3 regions of the Microlunatus soli genome follow, and region 3 is predicted to be linked to each of the others. Evidence: riboswitches for the same ligand, from Rfam matches in the RefSeq annotation. Region 3 holds a riboswitch; each other region holds the start of a gene.
What was found. A riboswitch is a leader RNA that binds a small molecule or an ion and turns the genes downstream of it on or off. The one in region 3 is predicted to bind thiamine pyrophosphate.

Region 1 (3,249 bases), 3.0 Mb from region 3:
ACGCCGCCGAATGCCCGCCGACCTTTCACACCGATCCGTCCCGGGTGGTCGGGCTGATCGCCGGCGGCCCGACCGCGTTGGTGGATGCGGTGGAGGGCGCCGAGGACGACACCGAGCAAGGGGCCGCCGATCTGGCGGCACTGGACGTCGGTGGGCACGACGTCGTGGTCGGGATCGCGGCCAGCGGACGGACCCCGTACGTGATCGGTGCGCTGATCGAGGCCAAGGGCCGCGGTGCACTGACCGTCGCCGTGTCCTGCAACGTCGGCGCCGAGTTGTCCCGGCATGCGGCGCATCCGATCGAGCTGGACACCGGTCCCGAGGTGCTCACCGGGTCGACCCGACTCAAGGCCGGCACCGCTCAGAAGCAGGTGCTGAACATGATCTCGACCGCGTTGATGGTCCGCTCCGGCCGCACCTACGGCAACCTGATGGTCGATGTGCACGCCACCAACGCCAAGCTGCGGGTCCGGGCGACCCGGCTGGTCGCGACCATCGCCGAGGTCGACGAGCCGACCGCGCTCGGCGTGCTGGAAGGCTGCGATTTCGAGGTCAAAACGGCCGTGGTGATGCTGCGCCGCGGCGACGACGTGGCGGCGGCTCGAGATCGGCTGTCGGCCGCATCCGGACGGCTGGCCGTGGCGATCGACCTGCCGAGCTCGCGACACCCCGCACTGAGCTGAGCGCTGCCCGGCACAGATCGAGCGGCAAAGGATCAGACGGCGGCGGTACGCGCCTTGCGCCGGGCCCGCCAGATCGCCTGGCCGATGATCAGCGCGAGCAGCGCCAGCGAGATGTAGCCGGAGTAGCGAGCGATCACCTCCACCACGTCGACGGCGCGCTGGCCGAGCCGGTGGCCGAGGTAGACATACAGCGAGCACATCACCGCCGACCCGAGCAGATCGACCGCCAGGAAGGTCCGCAGCCGCATCCCGGCCATCCCGACGGTGGCATAGATCACCGCGGCGGGGAGCGGCACGATGTAGACGATCAGGATCGCCGGGATGCCGAACCGGCGGGCCAGTCGCTCGGCCCGGTCGGCGTTCTTGGCAGCCCACTTGGAGCGGCCGGCGACGACGTCGATCAGCCCGCGTCCCCAGAGCTTGCCGGCCCACCAGAACAGCGGATCCCACTTCATGCTGCTGATGATGCCGAGCACCAGCGCCACCGGCCACCAGTCGGCCCGGCCGACCGCAGCCAGCGCACCGCTGGTCACCAGGCCCGAACGGGAGCCGGTGATCGCGACCAGCAGCAACACGTTGTGTGCGATCAGGATCGGTCGCAGCGGGATCATGATCAGTCCGATGATGCCGCTCAGCGAGAAACCCGCCCAACACAGGATGTCGGAGCGTCCCGGTTTGCCCTTCCACGGCATCCGCGAGTCGTCCCACCATTCCTTCGGCGCCGGCTCTGCGGTGTCGTTCGGCCGATCGCCGGCTCCGCCTTCGTCGGCGACACCGTCTTGCAGGGGCCCGTCCTGCTGGGGCGTGTCCTGCTGTTCGGCGTCGGCCGATGCCGTCGTCTCGGCCGGGTGTTCGGGTGCTGACACGCCCGCAACCGTACCTGCTGTCGGGGGAGGGAAGGATCCACCGTGGGACGGATATATCCGTCCGATCGGGGGCAGTGGTAGTTTCGGAGGTCTGTACAAGTTCACCGACAGGGGAGCGCGACAGCGCTGAGAGTGCGGGCAACCGCAGACCCTCGGACCTGATCTGGGTAATGCCAGCGAAGGGAGTCCTAGATGACTACCGCGACCACCCGTCCGACCACCGACCGTCCGTTCGGTCGGTGGCGGACCAGTGACATCCTGATCACCGCCGCCATCGGCGTCGTGTTCGGGGTGATCTTCATCGCCTGGACGGCGTTGTATTCCGCGACCGGACCGCTGTTCACCGCGTTCCCACCGGCTCAGGCCCTGCTGTACGGGGTCTGGCTGGTGCCCGGCGTCCTGGCGCCGTTCATCACCCGCAAGGCCGGCGCCGGTGTGCTGGCTGAGCTGATCGCCGCCGTGGTCGAACTGATCGCCGGCCTGGGCGGCGGCACCCTGGTGCTCTACGGTCTGGCCCAAGGCGTCGCCGCCGAACTCGGTTACCTGATCTTCCGCTACCGGATGTGGCGCAAGATCAATCCCTTCATCGCCGGCGCCACGGCCGCCCTGGCGCCGGCCGTCCTGGACACCGCGCTGTACTACCCGACCTGGGCAGCGGGCTGGAAGATCAGCTACGGAATCGCTGCGATCATCTCCACCTCGATCATCGGTGGTCTACTCACCCTGGTGCTGTATGCGACGCTGCGGTCGTCGGGTGCGCTGCCGGCCCGCCGTTCCTGAAGGCGGCGTCACACATGGCTGCTGGTCCTCCTCCGAGCCGGGTCCGCCTGCAGGGTTTCGGCTTCCGCCATCTGATCCGTCCCGACTGGGCGGTCCGCGGCATCGATCTGCGGATCGAGCCAGGGGAGCGAGTGTTGCTGCTCGGGCCGTCGGGTGCGGGCAAGTCGACGCTGCTGCACGCGATCGCCGGCCTGCTCGACTCCGAGACCGGTGACGTCGAAGGCAGCATCACCGTCGACGGCGCCGCACCGACGCCCGCCTCGGGCGGCCACGGTCTGTCCCGCACCGGCATCGTCTTCCAGGACCCCGACAGCCAGCTGGTGATGAATCGCTGCGGGGACGAGGTCGCGTTCGGGCTGGAGAACGCCGGCGTCCCCCGCGAGCAGATCTGGCCGCGGGTCCGTCGAGCCCTGGCGGCGGTGGGATTCCGCTATCCGCTGGATCGGCCGACCCGGGCGCTCTCCGGCGGCGAACGGCAACGACTGGTGCTGGCCGGCGTGCTCGCGCTCGACCCCGGGTTGTTGCTGCTCGACGAGCCGACCGCCAATCTGGACCCGGACGGTGCGGAGCAGGTGATCGACGCGATCGCCGCCGTCACCGCCGACCGGTCGGCGACCATGATCATGATCGAGCATCGGATCACCCCGGTCCTTGCGCTGGTCGATCGGGTGGTCGTGATCGATCCCGCACACGGTGTGATCGCCGACGGGGATCCCCAGCGCGTGTTGGCCGAGCAGCATGATCGACTCGCCGCCAACGGCGTCTGGGTCGATGATCGACTTCCCTGGTCGGCCGACCGTGCCGCGGCGAGGTCCGGGGTCGAACTGCTTCGCGTCGAGGCGCCGCAGCGACGCTACGCCGCCGACGGTCCGCTGTTGCCCGGCCCGGTCGAGCTCAGCATCACGGCCGGTTCGGTGACC
Region 2 (3,249 bases), 1.1 Mb from region 3:
ATGATCGGCGTCGTCATGACCTGCCCTCTTTGGACTGGTCGACCTCGGCCACCAGGTCCTGTGCGGCTCGCCGGGGATCGTCGGCGGCACAGATCGCGGAGACCACGGCGACGCCGTCCGCGCCCGCGCCGATCACCTCTGCGGCATTGCCGAGATCGATGCCGCCGATCCCGACCAGCGGCAGCTCTGCCGGCAGCCGGTCCCGCAGACGGCGAACACCCTGCAGGCCGAACGGTGTGCTGGTGTCGATCTTGGTCGGGGTCGGCCAGACCGGGCTGGCCGCGACATAGTCGACGGCGGCTAAGGCCTGGTCGTCGCGCAGTTGATCAAGATCGTGGATCGACCAACCGATGCACACGTCGACGCCGAGCCGGCTCCGGGCGACGGCCGGATGAAGATCATCCGGCCCGACGTGGATGCCGACTCCTGGCACGGCAGCGGCTGCGTCGAGGTCGTCGTTGACGACCAGGGTGACGGCGGATCCGGCCAGCCGGTGAACGATCTGTCGCAGCATCCGGATCCGATGGTCGGTGCTGTTGATCTTGTCCCGCAGCTGCACGACGCGCACGCCGCCGGCCACCGCGGCCATGATCAACTCGACGGTCCGATCGGTGCTCGGTTCGGCGGTGACCAGGTAGACACCGAGGTTGCTCCGCACCTGCTCGTGGGTCGTGATCATGACTGATCGTCCCGATGCGACTCCTCGATCCTGCTGCCGACCTGATCGGCCGACAGGTCGGCCAACTCGTCCAGCAGCCGCCAGCGCAGTGAACCGGGACCGGCGGCGTCCCGGCCGGCTCGTTCGATGGCCACGGTGATCATCGCCAGAGCCGCCGCGGTCGCCGCCAGCCGGTCCTCACCGACAGCGCAACAGGCGGCGACCAGCGCCGTAGCCGAACAGCCCAGGGCGGTGATCATCGGTGCCCGCCGATCGCCGCCGTCGATGGTCAGCTGCCGCCGACCGTCGGTGACCAGGTCGCGTGCACCGGTGACCGCGACCACACAACCTGCTTCGGCGGCCAGCGCTGCGGCCTGGTCGCCGACCGCACTGCTGTCGGCGGCGCTGTCGACGCCACGACTGGCACCGGCGACACCGGCCAGGGCCAGCACCTCGCCCGCGTTGCCGCGGATCACCGTCGGCCGGTTGGTGAGCAGCCGGCCGGCGAGGTCGCGGCGATAGGAGGTGGCGCCGACGGCGACCGGGTCCAGCACCCAGGGAACACCGCGCTCGACCGCGACGGTGGTCGCGGCAACAATGCCGTCGGCCCAGTCCGGCGACGGGGTGCCGATGTTGGCGACCACGGCATCGGCGAGGCCGGCGAACTCGCCGGCCTCCTGCGGATGATGCACCATCGCCGGCGACGCGCCGGCCGCGTTCAACAGGTTGGCGGCCAGGTCCATCGAGACGTAGTTGGTGATGCACTGGACCAGCGGCCGCCGCGCGCGGAGTTGCTCGACGACGTGACCGGCCGCTGCCGCGGCATCGGTGACATCGAGGCTTGAGGTGGTGGTGACCGCTGGGGTGCGGGGTGCGTCAGAAGAACTGGGCACAGCAGACATCGCTCTGGCTCCCTTTCGCCGGCATGATCCGGATCAGGTTCGGCGGGTGTGATCTCAGCCCGATCCGTTCGGGCACCCCGGCCATCTCTGCGTCGACATTACCTCGGCCGGGCGGGGCCGTCGGACCCGGCCGTGCCGGACCGCCGTACCGGGGCGCGTCGGAGCCTCTGGTTAGGCTGGCGTCCGTGAGCTCGACTGTCACCCGCTGGCGTACCGAGGCCTATCAGCGCCTGCACGCCAAGATCGCCGCCGTGGTGGGGGACAAGACCGCCAAGGCCTTCGACAAGCTCGACATCCGCACGGTCGGCGATCTGTTGCAGCACGTACCGCGGCGCTACATGGCCGGCACCGAACTGAGCGATCTGGCCGATCTGCAGCCCGGCGAGGAGGTCGCGGTGCTGGCCGAGGTGGCCCGCACCCAGGCGCATGCGATGCAAGGCGGCCAGCGGGGCCGTGGCGCGCGTGGCCGATTGGAGGCCTGGATCACCAACGGGCGGCACGGCCGGCTCAATCTGACCTTCTTCGGCCAGCCCAAGCTGATCGACTACTGGGAGAAGCAACTGCACCAGGGCACCCGCGGCATCTTCGCCGGCAAGGTCGGTGTCTTTCATGATCAACTCCAGCTGTCCCACCCGGACTTCGTGATGCTGGACGAACACGGCCGGGTGGTCGGTGGTTCGAAGGCCAACGAGGCGATGGCCGAGGTCTCCCGGGCCGACCTGATCGGGATCTATCCGGCGACGGCCAAGCTGCGGACCTGGAACATCGCCGAGTCGGCCAACCTCGCGCTGGAGTTCTTCGAGGGGGCCGACGACCCGTTGCCGGCGTCGGTCCGGGACCGGGCCGGTGTGCTCGAGCTGACCGAGGCCTACCGCGCGGTCCACCAACCGCGGACCAAACCGGAGGCGGCTCGCGGACTGGAGCGGCTGAAGTTCGACGAGGCGTTCGCGATCGGGCTGGCGATGGCGCGCCGCAAGGCGCTGGCCCGTAGCCACGGGTCGGTGCCACGGCCACGGCGGGCCGACGGTCTGCTGGACGCCTTCGACGGGTCATTGCCGTTCAGCCTGACGCTCGGCCAACGGCAGGTCTCCGACCAGATCTTCGCCGATCTCGCTCAACCGCATCCGATGCAGCGGTTGTTGCAGGGCGAGGTCGGGTCGGGCAAGACCGTGGTGGCGATGCGCGCGATGCTCGGGGTGATCGACGCCGGCGGCCAGGCCGCGTTCCTGGCGCCGACCGAGGTGTTGGCCACCCAGCACTATCAGACGATCACCAAGATGTTGGGGGAGTTGGCCACCGCCGGCACGCTGGACGCGCCGGAGCATGCGACCCAGGTGGTGCTGATCACCGGTTCGATGCCGGCGGCGCGGAAACGGGAGGCGTTGTTGGCCGCGGCCAGCGGCGAGGCGGGGATCGTGATCGGCACCCACGCGCTGCTCAGCGATCAGGTCCAGTTCGCCGAGCTCGGGCTGGTGGTGGTCGACGAGCAGCATCGGTTCGGGGTCGAACAGCGGGCAGCGCTCGGAGCCAAGGCGACCAGCCAGCCGCACCTGCTGGTGATGACGGCGACGCCGATCCCGCGCACGGTGGCGATGACCAGTTTCGGCGACCTGGAGACGTCGGTGTTGCGGGAGATCCCGGCCGGTCGGTCCGAGGTGAGCACGGTCGTGGTCGACACGATCGCCGCGC
Region 3 (3,249 bases):
TCATCGATGCCTACGTTCCCGACGACGGCGATTCCTGCTGGTCGTTGACCAGTGACGATTTTCGCGCGCAGTTCATCGCCGGCTCAGCAGCGGACGGCCGGTGGGTCGCGGTGCCCGACGGGCTCGACCCACGGGCCAGGCCGCACCCGCTCGCCTCGTTCGTCCAGACGGTCCGGCTGGCCGGTGATGCGGGACCGCTGCCGAACAGGACCTTCATCAGCGGTGGCGCGTGGCCGGGGAGCCCGTTCGTCTCCTTGGCCGAACGATTACGTCACGATCCCGGATGGCGAGTCCTGGAGATCCCGGTCGGGCACAACATCGCACGGCGGGATCCACACCGCCTTGCCGGTGCGCTGCACGACCTGGCTTCGGCCGATCACGGGCGGTGAGTCCGCGTACCTGATACCAGGTCCAGAAAATCCGCGAGCCTTCGGACCGTCGGGAGGCTAGGGTGGCCGCGATGGTCGAATTTCGGATACCGGCCGCGGAGTTCCTGTCCGCTGCAGTCATCGTCATCTGCTTCGTCATCGCCGTGGTCATGATCAACATGCAGGCGATGGGCAGAGCCCGGACGTTCGGCGTTCTGGGTGTCGCGCTGCTGTTCGCGAGCATGATCATCGCCGCCCTGAACGGATCCCTCGGCAGTGCCTACGGGACGGGTTCGCTGGTGTACGGCGTCGGTGCCGTGCTGGTCGCCGCAACCGCCGCTGGCGGGTTGATCCTGCTCGCCCTGGCCGTGATCCGAGCCGACAAGGCGAGGACGAGGACAGGTGATCGCTGATGACTCCCGGTCCGATCGTCGCCGGCGTCCTCGTGGTCATCGGGCTGCTGCTGGCCCTCTGGCTGTTCATCGGCCGGGCCGACGGGCGGGGCCGGGTGACCGGAAGCATCGGCTCGGTGCTGCTGGCCCTCGGTGTGTTCAGCCGGTTGGCCTACCAGAGCTTGGCCGAGCGGCTGCTCGGGACCGCCGACGACAGCGTCATCGTGTCGATCCTGGCCGGTGAGATCGCCGCCGGCGCGTTGCTGACCGGCGTCGGCCTGATCCTGCTCGCGCGAGCGGTCGTCATCGCTGGCTGGCCGCCGAAGGTTTCCAGACGCAAGGACGCACCGGTCCGCAGCACGTCCTAGTGTGGTGAGTCGTTGATCCGGCACCCTATTCGAACGCCCGAAGCGGCGATCTGCTGCGTTGTCGTCGGCTGACATGCCCCAGCATGCGCACCTGCTCCGCCTCTGCAGCTCACCATTTCAGCCTCCGACTCCTCGCACGACCTTCGGACGCGGGATACCAGTCGGTGCTGTTAGGTTGATCATGAGCACGGGAGCCCGCCACAGGAGGGGCTGAGAGGGAGCATTCGACTCCGACCGTTGAACCTGATCTGGATGATGCCAGCGAAGGAAGCGAACTTGGCTCGGGCACGGTGCCCGGTCCACCGTGCCGACGACCGGTGAGGTGGACGGATGACCGAGATCATTGACGACCCGATGCGATTCGGGGTCGGCGCCCGGGTGACGGCGGCGGTGATGACCGACCGGTACGCCGACGTCATCAGCAAGGCCTTGCAGACAACGGATCCGGGCGGACTCGTGGTGCAGATCGGTGATGTCAGCAGCTACGTCGGTGGCAGCGAGCCGGAGTTGCTGCGCTACCTGACCGACCTGGCCGCGGCGATCGCATCGACCGGCGAGCACGCGTCGCTCACCATCCAGCTGTCCCGCGGCTGCCCGGGCGAGGTGGTCTGCGACCTTCCCGGTGGCGCCGGACCGCGTCCGGTCGACGTACCGGAGGGCAGGCAGACCGGACTGTACGCCGCGGCCGAGTGGTCGCTGTATCCCTTGGCCGACGAGGTCCGGGCCGGGACCGTGCCGGACCACATGCGCGACATCTACGCCGCGATCGACCTGGCCAAGGAGAACGGGACGTTTCGGGGATCGGAGCACTTCGTGACCCGGTTGGAGGGCGATCTCGGCGCAGTGCTGGCGACGGCCGTCGCGGGCTGGGTGCTGGTCGGCAGCAGCGTGCAGCACGTGACCAGTCATCTCACGGTCTCGGTGAACAGCCCGTCCCATCGGTGACCTGAGCCCCGGTGATCGTCATCCCGTCGGCGTCCGGCGGGCGGATCTGGCAGTGTGTCGACATGGGTGAACTGCAACGCATCCTCGATCGGTCCTGCACCAGCGGACACGTTCCGGGAGCAGGCGCCCTGGTGGCGCGTGATGGCGAGATCGAGATCGCCTTTGCCGGCGAGCAGACGGTCGGCGGCCCGTTGATGTCGGAGGACACCATCGTCCGGATCGCGTCGATCACCAAGCCGATCGTCGCAGCAGCGACGATGGTGCTGATCGAACGGGGTCTGGTCGGACTCGACGACCCGATCGATCGGTGGCTCGACGAGCTCGCCGAGCCGGTGGTGCTGCGTACCCTGGACGGCCCGGTGGACGACGTGGTGCCCGCCGAGCGGCAGGTCACCGTCCGTGACCTGCTCACCTTCTCCGGCGGCCTCGGGCTGCCACAACGCTTCGATCTGCCGATCGCTCAGCTGCTCTTCGAACGGATCAGCGAGGGGCCGCCGCAGCCGCAGCAGCACCCGGCGCCGGACGAATGGTTACAGCGGGTGGCCACCGTTCCGCTGCTGCACCAGCCGGGGCAGGGATGGACCTACAACACCGGTGCCGAGCTGTTGGGCGTGCTGCTCGGGCGAGCGGCCGGCGGCACGCTGTTCGACGTCCTGACCGACACCGTGCTCGGACCGGTCGGGATGGCGGACACGGCGTTCTTCTGCACCGACGTCGAACGGATCGCCTCGCTCTACCAGCACACCGACGACGGGCTGGAGTTGATCGATCCGCCCGACGGGCAGTGGGCGGCCGAACCGCCGTTTCTCAGCGGTGGCGGTGGCCTGCTGTCGACCGTCCGCGACTGGTACGCCTTCGGCGCGATGTTGCTGGCCGGCGGTGAGCACGACGGACATCAGGTGCTCACCGAGGACTCGGTACGGCAGATGACGTCGGCCCACGTCGATGGCGGGCCGAAGCATCTCTTCCTGGACGGTCAGGGCTGGGGCTTCGGCGGCGGGGTCGACCTGCGGACCACCCATCCGTGGAACGTCCCGGGTCGCTATGGCTGGGTCGGTGGCACCGGGACCGCCGGCTACCTGATCCCGTCCACCGGGACCGTCGTTGTCTGGATGTGCCAGGTCCAACTCGGCGGCCCCGACGACACCCGCTCGATGGCCGACGTGCTGACCTACG

Region 1: another riboswitch for thiamine pyrophosphate. It lies ahead of BLU38_RS25325 (ECF transporter S component); the one in region 3 lies ahead of BLU38_RS08160 (YkoF family thiamine/hydroxymethylpyrimidine-binding protein).
Region 2: another riboswitch for thiamine pyrophosphate. It lies ahead of thiM (hydroxyethylthiazole kinase); the one in region 3 lies ahead of BLU38_RS08160 (YkoF family thiamine/hydroxymethylpyrimidine-binding protein).

What each region holds. Positions count from the first base shown of each region.
Region 1 is NZ_LT629772.1:5,526,951-5,530,199, forward strand. It holds gene murQ (N-acetylmuramic acid 6-phosphate etherase) at 1-683, shown strand, start outside; gene BLU38_RS25320 (DedA family protein) at 716-1,549, opposite strand; TPP riboswitch at 1,649-1,751, shown strand; gene BLU38_RS25325 (ECF transporter S component) at 1,742-2,329, shown strand; gene BLU38_RS25330 (ABC transporter ATP-binding protein) at 2,344-3,249, shown strand, end outside.
Region 2 is NZ_LT629772.1:610,733-613,981, reverse strand. It holds gene thiD (bifunctional hydroxymethylpyrimidine kinase/phosphomethylpyrimidine kinase) at 1-17, opposite strand, end outside; gene thiE (thiamine phosphate synthase) at 14-679, opposite strand; gene thiM (hydroxyethylthiazole kinase) at 676-1,560, opposite strand; TPP riboswitch at 1,553-1,650, opposite strand; gene BLU38_RS02900 (ATP-dependent DNA helicase RecG) at 1,728-3,249, shown strand, end outside.
Region 3 is NZ_LT629772.1:1,747,535-1,750,783, reverse strand. It holds gene BLU38_RS08175 (alpha/beta fold hydrolase) at 1-389, shown strand, start outside; gene BLU38_RS08170 (hypothetical protein) at 461-781, shown strand; gene BLU38_RS08165 (hypothetical protein) at 781-1,128, shown strand; TPP riboswitch at 1,306-1,415, shown strand; gene BLU38_RS08160 (YkoF family thiamine/hydroxymethylpyrimidine-binding protein) at 1,459-2,073, shown strand; gene BLU38_RS08155 (serine hydrolase domain-containing protein) at 2,136-3,249, shown strand, end outside; gene BLU38_RS31360 (hypothetical protein) at 3,245-3,249, opposite strand, start outside.